Regions from separate parts of the Bacillus sp. PK6-013 genome, predicted to be linked through region 3. Evidence: predicted binding sites of a transcription regulator. Region 3 holds the regulator's gene; each other region holds the start of a gene.
What was found. Region 3 encodes Rex, which represses fermentation and respiration genes when NADH is low (regulators of the CRP and FNR family bind a similar motif). Its sites were predicted from a motif close to TTGTGAAATATTTCACAA; they were not measured.

Region 1 (4,201 bases), 1.4 Mb from region 3:
CTTCTGTTCCCGATTTTTTGGATTAGCACAGCCGATTCGCTGTTCGACTTGATCCTTGGCGGATTCTTCCTCGGCATCGGCGGAGCGGTCTTTTCCATCGGGGTCACATCATTGCCGAAATACTACCCTAAAGAAAAACACGGGTTTGTCAATGGGATCTACGGCGCCGGGAACGTCGGTACAGCGATTACCACGTTTGCCGCTCCTGTCGTAGCAAAGACAGCCGGGTGGGAAAATACGGTGCGGATGTACATCGTGTTAGTCGCCGTATTCGCTTTATTGAACTTTATCCTTGGAGATCGAAAAGAAACAAAAGTGACGGTTTCTGTAACAGAGCAAATGAAGGCAGTCTACCGAAATCAGACATTATGGTTTTTAAGCTTGTTTTACTTCATTACATTCGGATCTTTCGTCGCGTTTACGATTTATCTTCCGAACTTTCTTGTTAATCACTTCGGGCTTGATCCCGTTGATTCAGGGCTTAGAACCGCCGGATTTATCGCTGTCGCAACTTTTCTGAGGCCTGTCGGCGGCTGGCTCGCGGACAAATTCAACCCGCTGAAGCTGTTGATGTATGTATTTGCCGGCTGTACCTTGTCAGGGATTTTATTGGCCTTTTCACCCAGCCTCGGACTTTACGGATTTGGGGTATTAACCGTTGCCGTGTGCGCCGGTCTTGGAAACGGGATCATCTTTAAGCTTGTGCCGCTTTATTTTTCAAATCAGGCCGGCATCGTCAATGGGATTGTATCAGCGATGGGCGGCTTGGGAGGATTCTTCCCGCCACTCATCCTGTCAAGCGTTTTTCAGGCAACCGGCCATTATGCGATCGGATTCATGGCGCTGTCAGAAGCAGCCCTTGCCAGCTTTGTGATCGTGGTCTGGATGTATTTTCAGGAAGTGAGCAAAACATCGACCAAAACGAAGACGAACCATTTATAAACCTTTCCTGCAAAAGGAGCCTTGAGCTGATGTGCTCAGGCTCTTTTTTGGGACTTTATTCATAAGTTCACAATATTGTTTATATTTAAAAGGTCACTCAGCCTTATTTAACGTTAAAATAAGAACTGCTAAAGGGGTGACGCTCAATGAATATTTCTGTTAGAAAATCAGACACAGATTTGCTCTCAGACGATCTGCATCACTTGCTGGAATCAATCAGTACACGACGAAAAATCAGGCAGGACACATTCCTTTTTCAAGAAGGGATGGATGCGGAGGAACTGTATCTTATTCAGTCGGGACTTGTCCAAATCGGCAAATTGACGTCCGATGGCAAAGAACTGACACTCAGAATGTGCAAAAAAAATGATATTGTCGGGGAGCTTACGCTTTTTACAGAAGATGCGAAATATATGCTGAGCGCAAAGATCCTCTCTGATGGCGAAGTGTTGGTCATCAATAAAGATAAGCTTGAAAAAGAACTCATTCAAAACGGTGCAATGACGTTTGAGTTTATGAAATGGATGAGCACGCATTTGCGAAAGATTCAATCGAAAATCCGCGACCTTTTGCTGAATGGTAAAAAAGGCGCGCTCTACTCCACCTTGATCCGTCTCGCAAACAGCTACGGCATCACAAGAAGCGACGGGATTCTCATCAATATTGTGCTGACGAACCAGGACTTGGCGAAATTCTGCGCCGCCGCAAGGGAGAGCATCAACCGCATGCTGAGCGACCTCCGGAAGAACGGTGTCATTTCAATTGAGGAATCGGGAAAAATCGTCATTCATCAGCTCAACTATTTAAAACGCGAAATCGACTGTGAAAACTGCCCGCTCGACATCTGCAATATCGACTGAAAAAACGAAAACAAACAAGGACATGAAGCACAGTGTCCTTGTTTTTTACGTTTGCAGCAGAAAAACGATCAACACGGCCATAAAGAAACAGGCATTCACCAGCTCTGAGATTCCGATTGTCTTAATCGACAGTTTCTTTCCATGTAAAAACCACGCTCTGAAACTGCTCGGCACTACACCAAGCACGGCCCATCCTGCCCCCGCGGCCAGCGAGATGAACGGCAGGAATACGTGGTATCCCCATGAATAAAGTTTAAACCGATTGTTTTTCTTTTCGCGGATCATCGACTTGACATAAAAGGCGCTCCCTGTGAAAAACAAAGCGGACTGGATAAAAACAAACAATGCTTCACCATCAAGCTTCCCCGCTCCCATCCAGAAGCTTGCAAGCCCGCCCGCGCTGAAAACAAGGATTGCAGCAATATCATTTAAAAGCGCCCTGTCGTTGTTTCTTTTCGCATAATAAAGATTGATGAGAAAGAGCGGAAACAGCGGCAGCCCTAGAAAAACGAGCCGCGGCTCCAGCCAGACCGAAATAAGCAGGAAAACGATGGCCGGAATGCCGTAGATGAGAACCCATTTTTGATAGTAAACGATATTTTTCTTCTTCACCATCATCGTAGCCGGAAATGCCGCTAGATATAGAAACAGCCATCCGCAGAACAGCGGAATATGCTTTACATCCGCGCCCCCGGCGAACATGCCGAGAACAAACGGGATGACAAGCATCGCCCAGGCGCCGTGCTGCTTCGGTATGAACACTTTCATCACGAATCCTCCCTTCTTTTCTATTACATTATAAAAGTTTCGTCTTTTTTACACAGTGACATTTTGCATACAGGCGTGTGAAATAAATCACTGCGCCCTCCAGCCCGGCGCTTTATACTAAATGCTAATATATAGAAGGAGGATATACCATGGACCGGTTTGACTACTTATTGTTTCTGAAAAATCTTCCTATGTTTCTCGGGGTACCCCTTCCGATCATCAAAAGGCTGCTGAAAAACGGGAAGGTGATCGATATCCAGCCATCTCAGCATTCGCGATCGTTCCTTCATTCGCAATCCGTCTATTTTGTTTTAAAAGGGGAAGTTCATTTTTCTGACAGAAGACTTCCAGAAGAATCCCGAACGATCGCCGAGTGGGAAAAAGGCGATGTTTTCCCTATTGATCAAAAAGGCGAACCTTTCGTATCTCCGTTTATTTCAGTCAACACTGCCGCAGAAACCGCCGTACTTGAAATTCCATTTCATACTTTCAAAAAAATGATGACTTATAACCGCCAATTACAGACGAACTTTCTCATGCTGCTTCAGCAGAATTTGTATTTTTCCTACCAGCTTTTTTTGCGTTACCTCAACTCCTCCGCAGAAGACGACGCGTGAGAAGGGCCTCCCCCTTCTTTCCCTTCCTTTTCTAAATGTGATCTACTTAACTTTTTTTCTTTTTCATTTCCGCTACGATACACATGAATGCAAACGAAAGGACAGATGAAAGATGATACATTGCGATTTCGACAAGTCTCCGTTTATCGTCATTTGGGAGCTGACAAGAGCGTGCGAGCTCAAGTGCCTTCATTGCCGGGCATCGGCTCAAAATAAACGCGATCCGCGGGAGCTCACCCTGAAAGAGGGAAAAGATTTAATTGATCAAATTCATGCGATGGACAATCCCCTCCTCGTGCTGACAGGGGGTGACCCTTTAATGAGAGACGACGTATTCGCCATTATTGAGTATGCCGTCCAAAAAGGGGTTCGCGTCTCCATGACCCCGAGTGCTACGCCGAATGTTACAAGAGAAGCGATTCAATCAGCAAAAGAAATCGGCTTATCCCGATGGGCGTTCAGCTTGGACGGCCCAACCCGAGAGATTCATGATCATTTTCGAGGAACGGACGGTTCCTTTGACCTGACCATGAAGGCCATACGCTACATTCATGAATGCCATCTGCCTCTGCAGATTAATACCGTTATATCCGCTTATAACATCGATTACCTGGATGAAATGGCAAAGCTGATCGAAGAATTGAACTGTGTATTATGGAGTGTATTTTTTCTCGTCCCGACAGGCCGCGCGAAGCGGGAAGATATGATTTCGCCGGTGGACCATGAAAAAGTCTTTCTTTGGCTCAGCCGTTTGGCAAAAGAAGCGCCTTTTGACATCAAAACGACAGCAGCCCAGCACTACCGACGGGTCGTTATTCAACAAAAAATGCGGGAAGCGAAAGACCCCAACATGAAAATCCGTTATGAACACGCATTGCAGAAAGGGAAAATGGATGCGATCGGCGGATTGGGCCGGGCTCCGAAAGGTGTGAACGATGGCAACGGCTTTATGTTTATCTCCCATATCGGCGATGTATATCCAAGCGGACTCCTGCCGTTTAAAGCCGGAAACAT
Region 2 (4,201 bases), 710 kb from region 3:
CCTGGATCAGGCTTTCAACGCCTTCTGCAGTTGTTTTTGCAGGCAGGCCGAGCGTTCTGGCAATCTCCGCGTAGCGCTGATCGGCTATGAAGTGGCTGTATTTAGGAAATGCCGTGAACTTTTTCGGCTTTTCTGCATTATAGCGGATCACGTGCGGCAGAAGGATGGCGTTTGCCCGTCCATGAGCGATGTGAAACTCCGCGCCAAGCTTATGGGCTAAGCTGTGGTTGATGCCAAGGAAGGCATTGGAAAACGCCATTCCGGCAATCGTTGATGCATTATGCACTTTTTCGCGGGCCAGCTCGTCGCTGCCGTTTTTGTATGCTCTAGGCAGGTATTCGAAGATCAGCTGGATGGCCTTCATGGCCAAGCCGTCTGTATAGTCGTTAGCCATGCACGATACGTATGATTCAATTGCGTGTGTTAATACGTCCATTCCTGTGTCAGCCGTAATATGTTTCGGCACGGTCATGACAAATTGCGGGTCAATGATCGCGACGTCCGGCGTTAATTCATAGTCGGCCAGCGGATACTTCGTATTCGTTTCTTTGTCTGTAATGACAGAGAATGACGTGACTTCAGAGCCTGTGCCTGATGTCGTCGGGATCGCGACGAATTTTGCTTTTTCGCCCAGTTTCGGGTATTTGACAATGCGCTTGCGGATGTCCAGGAATTTTTGCTTTAATCCAAAGAATTCAGCATCCGGGTGCTCATAGAACAACCACATTCCTTTTGCGGCATCCATTGCAGAACCTCCGCCGAGGGCGATGATGACATCCGGCTGGAATTTGGCCATCATGTCGACGCCGTTCATCACCGTTTCGATTGAAGGATCAGGCTCGACATCAGAAAAAATTTCACAATGAACGTAATCCGGGCGCCTTCTTAAGTAGTGTAGGACGCGGTCTACATATCCGAGTTTCACCATCCCCGGATCAGTCACAATCAACGCTTTTGAGATGTCAGGCATTTTCGCTAAATATTGGGTTGCGTGTTTTTCAAAATAGATTTTTGGAGGAACTTTAAACCACTGCATATTGACATTCCTTTTCGCCACTTTTTTCGTGTTGATTAAATGAACAGCTCCAACGTTTGACGAGACGGAGTTTCCGCCATATGTGCCGCATCCGAGTGTTAAAGAAGGCATATAGGCGTTGTAAATGTCGCCGATCGCCCCTTGTGACGACGGTGCATTGACGATGATCCGCCCGGCTTTCATCCGTAATCCGAATTCTTTAACGGCTTCTTGATCGTTCGTATGAATTACCGCCGAGTGGCCGGTTCCACCGAACGCGAGCATGTCTTCGGCGCGTTTTAATCCCTCTTGAATTCCGCTGACTTTGTAGCACGCTAAAACAGGGCTCAGTTTTTCCCTGGAAAGCGGGTAATCCGGACCTACGCCTTCTAATTCGGCGATGAGGATTTTTGTATCTTGAGGCACTTTGACACCGGCCATTTCAGCGATTTTGAATGCCGGCATGCCGACGATATCAGCGTTTACCGCGCAAGTATTTTCATTGATGACCAATTTCTCGACCTTTGATTTTTCGGTTTCATTTAAGAAATAGCAGTTGTTTCTTGTCATTTCGACTTTGACGTCTGAGTAGATGTCTTTGTCTATGATGACGGCCTGCTCTGATGCGCAAATCATGCCGTTGTCAAATGTTTTGGATAAGATCAGATCATTGACGGCTTGCTTCAGGTTGGCAGACTTCTCGATGTAGCACGGAACGTTTCCAGGTCCGACACCAAGGGCCGGTTTTCCGGAGCTGTACGCTGATTTCACCATGCCGGCGCCCCCTGTTGCGAGGATCAGGGAAACGTTCGGGTGGGTCATTAAGGCTTGAGTTGCATTCAGCGAAGGCGTTTCAATCCATTGGATACAGTTGTCTGGTGCTCCTGCTTTGACGGCTGCGTTCCGAAGGATTCTCGCCGCTTCGCGGCTGCATTTTTGGGCCGATGGATGGAAAGCAAACACGATAGGGTTTCTTGTTTTGATCGCTATCAGGGACTTGAACATTGTAGTGGAAGTAGGGTTGGTCACCGGCGTCACCCCGGCGATGACACCGACAGGCTCCGCGATTTCAATGACTCCGTCGTGTTCGTTTTCATTGATGATGCCCACTGTTTTATCGTATTTGATATGATGGTAGACATACTCTGTGGCAAACATGTTTTTAATGATTTTATCTTCATAAACGCCGCGCTTCGTTTCTTCGACGGCAAGTTTGGCGAGAGGCATGTGCTGATCAAGGCCGGCAAGCGCCATCTGTTTGACGATCTCATCAATCTGCTCCTGATCAAAGCTGCGGAATTCTTCCAATGCCTTTAGGCCTTTTTCGACTAGCTGATCAACCATGGTTGAGGCATTTTGCTTTTGTTTCATTTCCTTTTCTTCGATTGCCATTGTAAACCCTCCAGTGAATGAATAGGAATTTGATTACAACAGGATGTTCAGGGATGAATGATGCGGACATTGTTTGTGAAACATTTCACAAGTGGAGTTAAAAAATTTTATCCCTGAAGCGAATATCTGGTTTATTTTGGTATCAGTCCTCCTTTTCTGTGGCTGAATTTATCATATCACGAATTTGAAGTATGAGTTTGTGAAATGTTGAACAAAGTATGAAATTCATTCTTGAGTAAAATAAGAATGCACCCCGAGGTCTGGGGTGCAGCTTTTAATACCAGTCCGTATGAAACACGCCTTCCATATCCGTCCGCTCATACGTGTGAGCGCCGAAATAATCGCGCTGCGCCTGCAGCAGGTTTGCGTTTGAGCGGCCCGTCCGGTAGCCGTCGTAATAGGAGAGGGCGGTGCTCAGGCACGGGAATGAGATGCCTGAGCTGATGCCTTCGCAGACGACCTTTCGCAAGCCGGACTGGTATTCTTTTAGTTTTTCAGCGAAGTCAGGTGCGACCAGCAGGTTGGACAGGTCCGGCTGTTTGTCGAAAGCTTCGCTGATGAGATTTAAAAATTGTGCGCGGATGATGCAGCCGCCGCGGAAGATGAGGGCGATGTCCTTTAACGGCAGGTTCCATCCGTTCAGGTCAGACGTCATTTTATATTGAGCGAAGCCTTGGGCATAGGCGCAGACTTTCCCCATGTATAACGCCTGTCTGACGCGGTCGATCCACACGTTCTGATCCAGGGGCCGTTCTTCTGTTTCAGGGCCGGCCAATACGTTTTCGGCAGCTGTCCGTTCGTCTTTTAATGATGACAGGTAACGGGCAAACAGGGATTCCGTGATAATCGATGATGGAATGCCGTTGTCGATGGCCTGCAGGCTCGTCCATTTGCCCGTGCCTTTTTGGCCGGTTTTGTCGAGGATGACGTCGATGAGCGGAGCGCCCGTTCGCTCATCCTTTTTCCTCAGGATCTCTGCCGTGATTTCGATTAAATAGCTTTTCAGCTCTCCTTGATTCCACGTGTCGAAAATGTCAGCGATTTCATCTATCGGCAAAAGAAGCTTTTCTCTTAAAAATGTATACGCTTCAGCGATAAGCTGCATGTCTGCGTATTCGATGCCGTTGTGCACCATTTTGACAAAATGCCCCGCGCCTTTTGGACCGATGTAGACACAGCATGGATATCCTTCTACTTGGGCGGCGATTTTTGTGAGAATCGGAGCTGCTTTTTCGTAGACGTCCCGATCTCCGCCGGGCATAATGGATGGGCCTTTTAAAGCGCCGACTTCGCCGCCGGAAATGCCGATTCCCAAGTAGCCGATACCTTTCGCTTTCAAACTGTCATATCTTCGTTCCGTATCTTCGTAGTGGGAGTTGCCGCCGTCCATGATGACATCCCCTTCTTCAAGCAGAGGAACGAGCGAGTCGATAACAGAATCAACCGGTTTGCCTGCTGTGACCATAAGAAAGATTTTTCTCGGTTTTTCTAAAGACTGTACGAAATCTTCAAGTTCATAGTACGGCTTGACTGTTTGGCCTCCCGTTTTTTGGACGAGTTGATCGGTTAAATCCCTTGTGTAGTTATAGACGGCGACTTGTTCGCCTTTGCTTGCCATGTTCAGGGCGATATTGCTCCCCATGACTCCCAAACCTATGACACCGATTGTATTGCGCATGTAATACCTGCTCCTTCATTTAAGACTTTTTTATACAAATAGGCTTAACAATAAAGTAAATCCTAATCCGGCCACCGCGATAATGGTTTCAAGCAGTGTCCAGGTGGCAAATGTTT
Region 3 (4,201 bases):
AATATTTGAAACACGCCGAGAAAATGCAAATGATTATTGGAGGATTTCTATGATGAGAAGCCCTAAATTCTGGGGAGCGATTTATTTATTAACGGGTGTGCTGTTTACATATCTGGCGGCAACCTCGCCCGGAAGCATGTGGTCTTTTTACACGATCCTGCTGATGCTTTTCGCAGCCTATAATATCAGCATTTCCTTTAAAATGTTCGCCCTGGCCGGCAAGATGAAACGAAAAGATCAATAGCCTTTTTTGTGAAGGAAAAGAGCCATTCTGAAAAAGAATGGCTCTTATTTTGTATGGTCGTTCAAAAACGCTTGATTTTCCTCTTGAATCATTGTTTTTTGCGCCTGCCTGTAGGATATTCTTGAAATCACGATACTGATTTCATAAAGAATGAGCAATGGCACTGAGACCATTAAATGCGACAAAAGCTCAGGCGGTGTAATGAGGGCCGCGATGACGAACAACACAAAATATGCGTATTTTCTGATTTTCGCCAAAAACATCGGCGTCACGAGGCCGAGCCTTGTGATAAACATGATGACCACAGGCATCTGAAACAATAAGCCAAAAGGAAGCGTCAACTGAAGCAGAAACTGAAAATATTCGTGTATTCCGATGACCTGGTTGACATTCAGATCATCTGAGACTCTCGTCATAAAGTCCACGACAAACGGAAATAAAATAAAGTAAGAAAAGGCAATGCCGCCTAAAAAAAGAATAATCGATATCGGAATATAGCTGAGCGTCACTTTTCGTTCCTTTTCATACAGCCCCGGGCTGATGAAAGCCCACAGCTGGTATAAAACAAGCGGCGAAGTCAAGACGGCGCCGATGATGAAAGCGAACTGCACGTACACAAATAAAGGATCGGTCAGCTTGAACGCGTTGAGCGTCAGCAGCTTCGCTTCATCCGTCTGCTGCAGATAGATAATCAGCGGCTTTGCCAATAAAAAGCCTGCCGCAACAAATAAAACAAAAAAGAAAAAAGTGATCACAAGCCGTCTGCGTAGTTCTGTGATATGTTCTATCAGCGACATTTCTCTTTCCTTCATAAATGTCATCCTATCCTACTGATCTTCTTTCTTTTTATCGGAATCGTCGTCAGCCAAACCTTTTGTCGCATTCTTAAACTCCCTCAGCGTGTTTCCCGCTGCTCTTCCCAGCTCGGGAAGTTTTTTCGGGCCGAATATCAAAAGCGCCACCACGACAATTAAAATAAAGCTTCCAGGACCGATTGGCATAAAGCCTGCCCCCTTTCCTTTATTTTTCGTTTTCCGTTTTACTTTTCCTGCATTGAATAATGTTTCATGAAATACACCAGCGACTGAAGTTCAACCGCCAAATCTATATGATGAATGCGAATGTGTTCCGGCACATTCAAGCGGGCCGGCGTGAAATTAAGAATGCCTTTAATGCCAAGCTCCACCAGCCTGTCTGTAATCGACTGTGCGGCTTGAGCCGGTACCGTCAAAATGGCGACGGGGATATCATCCGTCATATGCTCTTCAAGTCTATTCAGATCATAGACGGGAACACCGCCGACCTCGGTTCCGATTTTTTCCTCATTGATGTCAAACGCCATGGCGATTTTTGTATTATTATTTTTGATAAAATTGTAATGGAGAAAGGCTGTCCCCAAATTCCCCACGCCAATGAGCGTTACGTTCGTCATTTCATCCTGATCAAGCGTCTTTCTGAAAAAGGACAGCAAATAATTGACATTGTAGCCGTATCCTTTTTTTCCGAGCGCGCCGAAGTACGAGAAGTCCCTGCGGATGGTCGCAGAATCGACTTTGACGGCATCGCTCAGCTCAGCGGAAGATACACGCTGTTTTCCGGATGCATGAAGGTTTTTTAAAAAACGATAATATAATGGCAACCGTTTCGCTGTCGCTTGCGGAATTTTTGAATGATCCATGTTCATAAACTAATCCTCCATGTCTACATCAGCTTTTTCCCTTTTATAGTCACCGTTTTTCCCGCCTGTCTTTTCGAGAAGAAAGGTCGGTCCTATCACCATTCCCTTATCCGCCGCTTTGCACATGTCATATACGGTCAGCGCACATACGGAGGCCGAAGTTAACGCTTCCATTTCCACACCTGTGCTCCCTTTGGTCTTCACTTTAGATTGAATATGCAGGATGCTCTTCTGTTCTTTCTCCTCCCAGCGAAAGGCGATGTCGACTCCTTTCAGAGCGATCGGATGGCACATCGGGATGATGGCGGATGTCTGTTTTGCGGCCATGATTCCGGCCACTTGCGCCACCGACAATACATCGCCTTTTCCGATTTCCCGGTTTTTGATTTTTTCATGTACTGTTCGATTCATAGACACGCTTGAAACAGCCGCAGCTGTGCGTACTGAAGCTTCCTTTTCGCTTATATCAACCATCTTGGCTCTGCCTTGTTCATTAAAATGTGTAAACTCATTCATGTTCTGAACTCTCCTTATAACGATCATACACTATTTTTTTCATTCTGTCTTTTTCTTTGGCTAAAATCTTCCAGACTTCACTTAATTGTTTGCTGACTGCGCAGTGATAGGCTACACTTAAAATAGCAGACAAGAGGTGAAAGATCATGATGATTTTACAAGTGAACCAACTTTCAAAATCGTTTGGAGCCGATACGATTTTAACGAATATAAAACTCGAAGTCAGATCTCGGGACCGGATTGCGATCGTCGGACGCAACGGCGCCGGAAAATCGACTCTTCTAAAGATTATCGCAGGAAAACTTTCATATGAAAAGGGGGACATCATCAAGCCGAAAGATTTGACGATGGGCTACCTTGACCAGCATTCCGGCCTCGATTCCAAGCTGACGCTCAAAGAGGAATTGCTGTCGGTATTTGATTTTCTAAAAAAAATGGAAAAAGAAATGCGCGCGATCGAGGAAAAGATGGCGCAGGCCGGACCGGACATGCTTGAATCATTGATGAAGACGTATGACAGGCTTCAGCAGGAGTTCAAGGACAAAGGCGGCTACCAATATGAGGCAGAGGTCAGATCCGTCATGCACGGGCTCGGCTTTGCGGGGTTTGACGACTCCGTCCGCGTCCAGGACTTAAGCGGAGGTCAAAAAACAAGGCTTGCCCTCGGAAAAATGCTTTTGACAAAACCCGACCTCCTCATTTTGGACGAACCGACAAACCACTTGGATATCGATACCCTGACATGGCTTGAACAATATTTGCAAAATTACAGCGGAGCGATTTTAATCGTTTCCCATGACAGGTACTTTCTTGACAAAGTGGTTACCCAAGTTTACGAGATCAGCCGGTCCCAAAGCAAAAAATATACCGGGAACTACAGCTCTTATCTCCAATTAAAAGCCGAACAGCTGGAAAAGGAAACAAAGCTTTATGAAAAGCAGCAGGACGAAATCGCCAAGCTGCAGGAGTTCGTCGACCGGAATCTGGCCAGAGCTTCGACGACGAAACGGGCGCAGAGCAGACGAAAGCAGCTTGAACGGATGGAGATCATGGATAAACCGCTCGGAGATGAAAAGTCGGCGTCTTTCCGCTTTGAAATTACAAGGCAAAGCGGAAACGATGTACTGCGGGTGGAAGACTTGACAGTAAGCTATCAGGAGCAGCCCCCGCTGCTCCGTTCATTGAACTTTCGCATTACCCGCGGGGAAAGCGTTGCACTGGTCGGACCGAACGGAATCGGCAAGTCAACCCTTTTAAAAGCATTGATTCAAAAGCTGCAGCCGGTATCGGGAACAATCGCGACAGGCTCCCATGTCTCAATCGGCTACTATGACCAGGAACAGGCTGAATTGACGTCGTCAAAACGCGTGCTTGACGAGCTTTGGGACGATTATCCGGAAATGAATGAAAAGGATATCCGGACCTGCCTCGGCAACTTCCTGTTTTCGGGAGAAGACGTATTAAAACCTGTACACGCGTTAAGCGGCGGCGAAAAAGCAAGGCTTGCCCTCGCCAAGCTGATGCTCCAAAAAGCGAACTTCCTTATTCTTGATGAGCCGACAAACCATCTCGACCTGGACAGCAAGGAAGTCTTGGAGAACGCTTTGATCGATTACCCGGGAACGATATTATTTGTGTCCCATGACCGCTATTTTATCAACCGGATCGCGACAAAAGTACTGGAGCTTTCCCGCGACAAAGCAGAAGAATATTTAGGCGACTACGATTATTACACAGAAAAAAAAGCGCAGCAGCTTGAACTG
Region 4 (4,201 bases), 890 kb from region 3:
CCATGGTAAACCTCCTGATCAAACGGGTCTGTCGATACGGAATCATCATGATGGTGGTCATGGTGTGCAGCCCCTTTTTTAATCTCCCGCACAAACAAGTAGACAAGAACGAGCGCCAGTACAAGATAAATCGCTGTAAACGCGATGACGGAAAACAGCAGCATTCCCGCTGATACGTTCGGCGACACGGACTGCGCCGTTGTCAAAATACCGAACACCGTCCACGGCTGGCGTCCGATTTCAGTCATGATCCACCCCGCCGTATTTGCAATGAATGGAAAGGCGATTAAAGCCACCATCGTCCGCAAAAACCATTTGCTTGTTTCAAGTCTTTTACGGAAGCTGAGATAGAGGCCAGTCAAAGCGGCAACGATCATTAAAAGTCCTGAACCGGCCATGATTCTGAAGCTCCAGAACGTCGTTTTCACCGGCGGAATATAATTTCCTTCTCCGTATTTTTCTTCATATTGCTTTTGCAGCGTCTTCATTCCGGGCACATCGCCGCTGAATTGTTTATAAGCCAAATAGCTGAGCGCATACGGGATGCTGAGCTCTGATTTGTTTTCCTGCTTGTCCGCGTCAATGTTCGCAAGCACCGTCCAAGCTGCAGGATCACCGCTGTCATCCCAAAGCGCTTCGCTGGCAGCCATTTTCATCGGCTGGCTCTTCATCAGATGCTGGGCCTGCTCATGTCCGCTGAACGCTACGCCGATGCCGGAAACAAGCGCCACAATCATCGCGATTTGAAAGGATTTTTTAAAAAAGAGCAATTCCTGTTTTTTCAGCATTTTATACGCGCTGACACCGGCAATGAAAAACGCTCCGGTGGCAAGCGCACCGAAAATGACGTGCGGAAATTCAACCCATAGCTGCGGGTTTTTAATAATCGCAAAGAAATCGGTCATTTCCGCGCGGCCGTTTTTGATCGCGAATCCGACAGGCTCCTGCATAAACGAGTTGGCCGCTAAAATCCAAAACGCCGACATGATCGTTCCAAGCGAAACAAGCCAGATGGACAGCAAATGGATCTTCTTCGGAAGCCGATCCCAGCCAAATATCCACAAACCGATAAACGTCGATTCCATAAAGAAAGCAAGCAGCGCCTCCACCGCGAGCGGAGCGCCGAATACATCACCGACAAAGCGGGAGTACTCCGACCAGTTCATTCCGAACTGAAATTCCTGTAGAATCCCGGTGACCACACCGACTGCAAAATTAATTAAAAATAAGTGCCCCCAAAATTTAGCCATCGTTCTGTAAATGTCTTTTTTCTTTACGACGTATAGAGTTTCCATTAAAGCAACCATAAAGACAAGCCCGATTGACATCGGCACAAAAATAAAGTGAAAGATCGTTGTTGAAGCAAATTGAAATCTTGCCAAAATGAGTTCGTCCACTGTTCCAGTCTCCTCCTCTTTGTTCTAGCCGGACCGTTGCCGAATGGGCATCACCCTTGCTCAAAGTTTCACATGAATCTTATGAATATGATCACAGACAAAAGGGTGACCTTGGCCCACATTGATGTTCCGATATTATCCGGATGGTTATTTATACCTGTACTTTACCGCGAATCCCTTCTTAAATAAAGTACATATTCCCTAATTTATGGATGTCATTGTGACAATTATCCGAAGAAATTATAGATATTTTGTGACGCGGTGGTTAACAAGAACTAAATCAGCATGAGAAAAATGCCCCTCATTCCCGCGGAGCATTTCGTCATTCAACGATTGCGATTCTCTGCGCAAAGCCTTGCGGATCAAAAGAATACCGTTATATGCAATCAAACAAATTCGGCGCTTTCCTTCAGTTTGAAAACGCCTGACGGAAAGTCCTGCTATTTTGTCCAATCTGTGAAATCTTCCCTCAGCCTTTTGCGCACGTCCTTCATCTATGCTTTCATACAGCACCAGCTGATTGCACTGCGCATTTAACCTGCTTGCTGCCGTATCCCTCCCTGTCGAGCTATCTTTGAAACATCGCTCCCTCAGGCTTTTACGAATGGATGGAATATTTATTACTTAAAAATAAACAATAACGATACCTTGTTTATTCTATGAAAATCGAACCATACATTTGTTCAAACAAAGTACACAAAATTTGTGAAATGTTTCACAATATCCTGCTATACTTAGTTTGTATTTATGATAGATACTTCTTAAGTAAACACTTGATGGTGGTGGAAAACATGGAATCAAAATCACTTGTTCTAGTCGAAGAGCTTGCCTTAAAAAAGCAAAGCATCTTTATGCAAAGCCCGCTTCGTTATCTTTTACGAGCTATGCTGGCCAGTATGTTTATCGGGTTCGGAGTCATTGTAGCGTTTAAAACGGGGAATCTATTTTATGTTGAACATTCTCCGTTCACATATCCAATTGCAGCAATCACATTCGGGGGCGCCATTATTCTGATCGTCTATGGCGGAGGAGATTTATTTACGGGAAATACATTTTATTATACATTGGCTGCGCTTCGTAAAAAAATGCGTTGGCCCGCTGTTATCAAGCTGTGGATGTTCAGCTATGCAGGAAATTTAATGGGCGCCGTGTTTTTCGCAGGCCTCATCTTTGCGACCGGTTTATTTAAGGATCCTTCTTCCACCGGCTTTATACTTAGCGTGGCGGAACATAAAATGAATACGCCGGTGACCGAATTGTTTTTCAAAGCGATTTTGTGTAACTGGCTAGTCTGCCTTGCGTTCTTTGTTCCGATGGCGCAAAAAGGAGACGGAGCGAAAATGTTCTCTATGATGCTGTTTGTTTTTACTTTCTTTATTTCCGGTTATGAACACAGCATCGCGAACATGGCCACTTTTGCCGTCTCTCTGGTCACCGAGCATCCGGATACGATTTCGATTGCAGGCGCAATCCATAACTTGATTCCGGTAACCCTTGGGAACCTGATCGGAGGCGCGTTTATGATGGGCTTCATGTACCACTATGCAAACAAGCCGGGCGGTGAAGAAATCATCAAATAAAAAGATTGTCCATTTTTAAAGGATTCTAAATATGCGGGTTCCCTTCATAAAATCGTGGTAACTTTAAAAATGGAGGTTCAGCAGATGCAAAGTTTTCATTCGCTTTGCCAGCAGTTTGGACATATTTTAAATGGGGAGCCGCACATTGAACACGGTGTCTGTTCTGTCAGCATCAAACGGAATTTGCGCGTCACGATTCAAGGAAGGCCAAGCCGTGGAGTCGGCATGGAAGAAGTCATGTTCGAGTCGCTCGATCAAAACGGAATCGCCTTGAATATGGCCGAAGTTGCCATTTTGCCTGAAGAAATTCCGTTGTTTACAAAAAAGCTTGTCGATCAAGGCATCATCATCAGCGCTCTCCACAATCATTGGATTTTTACAAAACCGAATATTTTATATATTCATTTTCAATCTGTAGAACCGCCGTTAACATTCGCAAGAAAAACAGCTGCCGCTTTATCCGTATTGCGATAAAGCAGCAGCTGTTTTCTTTATCCGTTCATTTTTCCCATTTCTGAAAGTGCGACCCTTTCGACTGCTTTGGCCACAATCTCGTGAACATCAGGATTCAGCGGATCAGGCACAAGATCGCCTTGTTTTGTGCAGGATGCAATCGCTTCGGCGGCCGCGACCAGCATCGGGTGGCTGATCGATTCCGCTCCGGCATTTAACACGCCCCTGAAAATACCGGGGAACCCCAGCACATTGTTGACAGACCGTCCATCCGCAGCGTAGGCTGCCCCGGCCTCGAGCGCATCCTCAGGCTCAATCTCCGGCTTCGGATTGGACAGAGCCAAAATCACCTGGCCTTCCCGAACCCATTTCTTATTGATCAATCCCGGAACGCCGGTTGTCGCGACGATGATATCGCAGCTTTCCATCAATTCTTCGATGCTTTCAGCCGCATGGCCGCCATAGTTCTCTAAACGCGCCATCGCCTCAAGCGATTTATCCGTTCCGATGACACGTTTTACCCCATATGCCATAAACATTCTGCAGATCGCGACCCCTGCCGCACCCAGGCCGATTTGGCCGACATGGGCCTGCTTCAGATCGACCCCTGCACTCTTGGCGGCTGAAATGGCGGCCGCCAGTGTCACCACCGCAGTACCGTGCTGGTCGTCATGCATGACCGGAATATTCAGGTCGTTTTTCAGGCGCTCTTCGATTTCAAAACAATGCGGTGAACCGATGTCTTCAAGCAAAATACCGCTAAATCCGGGC

Region 1: M1E03_RS11395 (YwiC-like family protein) is a predicted target of Rex. The motif match lies at 2,646-2,663, and genes of this name have one in related genera.
Region 2: adhE (bifunctional acetaldehyde-CoA/alcohol dehydrogenase) is a predicted target of Rex. The motif match lies at 2,481-2,498, and genes of this name have one in related genera.
Region 4: M1E03_RS01160 (formate/nitrite transporter family protein) is a predicted target of Rex. The motif match lies at 2,101-2,118, and genes of this name have one in related genera.

Annotation. Positions count from the first base shown of each region.
Region 1 is NZ_CP096417.1:2,281,100-2,285,300, forward strand. Features, by position in the region: gene M1E03_RS11385 (nitrate/nitrite transporter) at 1-942, shown strand, start outside; gene M1E03_RS11390 (Crp/Fnr family transcriptional regulator) at 1,089-1,802, shown strand; gene M1E03_RS11395 (YwiC-like family protein) at 1,848-2,570, opposite strand; gene M1E03_RS11400 (cyclic nucleotide-binding domain-containing protein) at 2,720-3,187, shown strand; gene M1E03_RS11405 (TIGR04053 family radical SAM/SPASM domain-containing protein) at 3,300-4,201, shown strand, end outside.
Region 2 is NZ_CP096417.1:63,533-67,733, forward strand. Features, by position in the region: gene adhE (bifunctional acetaldehyde-CoA/alcohol dehydrogenase) at 1-2,407, opposite strand, end outside; gene gnd (decarboxylating NADP(+)-dependent phosphogluconate dehydrogenase) at 2,682-4,085, opposite strand; gene M1E03_RS00375 (GntP family permease) at 4,116-4,201, opposite strand, start outside.
Region 3 is NZ_CP096417.1:3,638,439-3,642,639, forward strand. Features, by position in the region: gene M1E03_RS18355 (CPBP family intramembrane glutamic endopeptidase) at 1-53, shown strand, start outside; gene M1E03_RS18360 (YdiK family protein) at 53-244, shown strand; gene tatC (twin-arginine translocase subunit TatC) at 289-1,065, opposite strand; gene M1E03_RS18370 (twin-arginine translocase TatA/TatE family subunit) at 1,072-1,245, opposite strand; gene M1E03_RS18375 (redox-sensing transcriptional repressor Rex) at 1,284-1,928, opposite strand; gene moaC (cyclic pyranopterin monophosphate synthase MoaC) at 1,932-2,438, opposite strand; gene M1E03_RS18385 (ABC-F family ATP-binding cassette domain-containing protein) at 2,585-4,201, shown strand, end outside.
Region 4 is NZ_CP096417.1:242,878-247,078, reverse strand. Features, by position in the region: gene M1E03_RS01165 (cytochrome ubiquinol oxidase subunit I) at 1-1,397, opposite strand, end outside; gene cydB (cytochrome d ubiquinol oxidase subunit II) at 1-4, opposite strand, end outside; gene M1E03_RS01160 (formate/nitrite transporter family protein) at 2,189-2,977, shown strand; gene M1E03_RS01155 (DUF1259 domain-containing protein) at 3,062-3,451, shown strand; gene M1E03_RS01150 (NAD-dependent malic enzyme) at 3,469-4,201, opposite strand, start outside.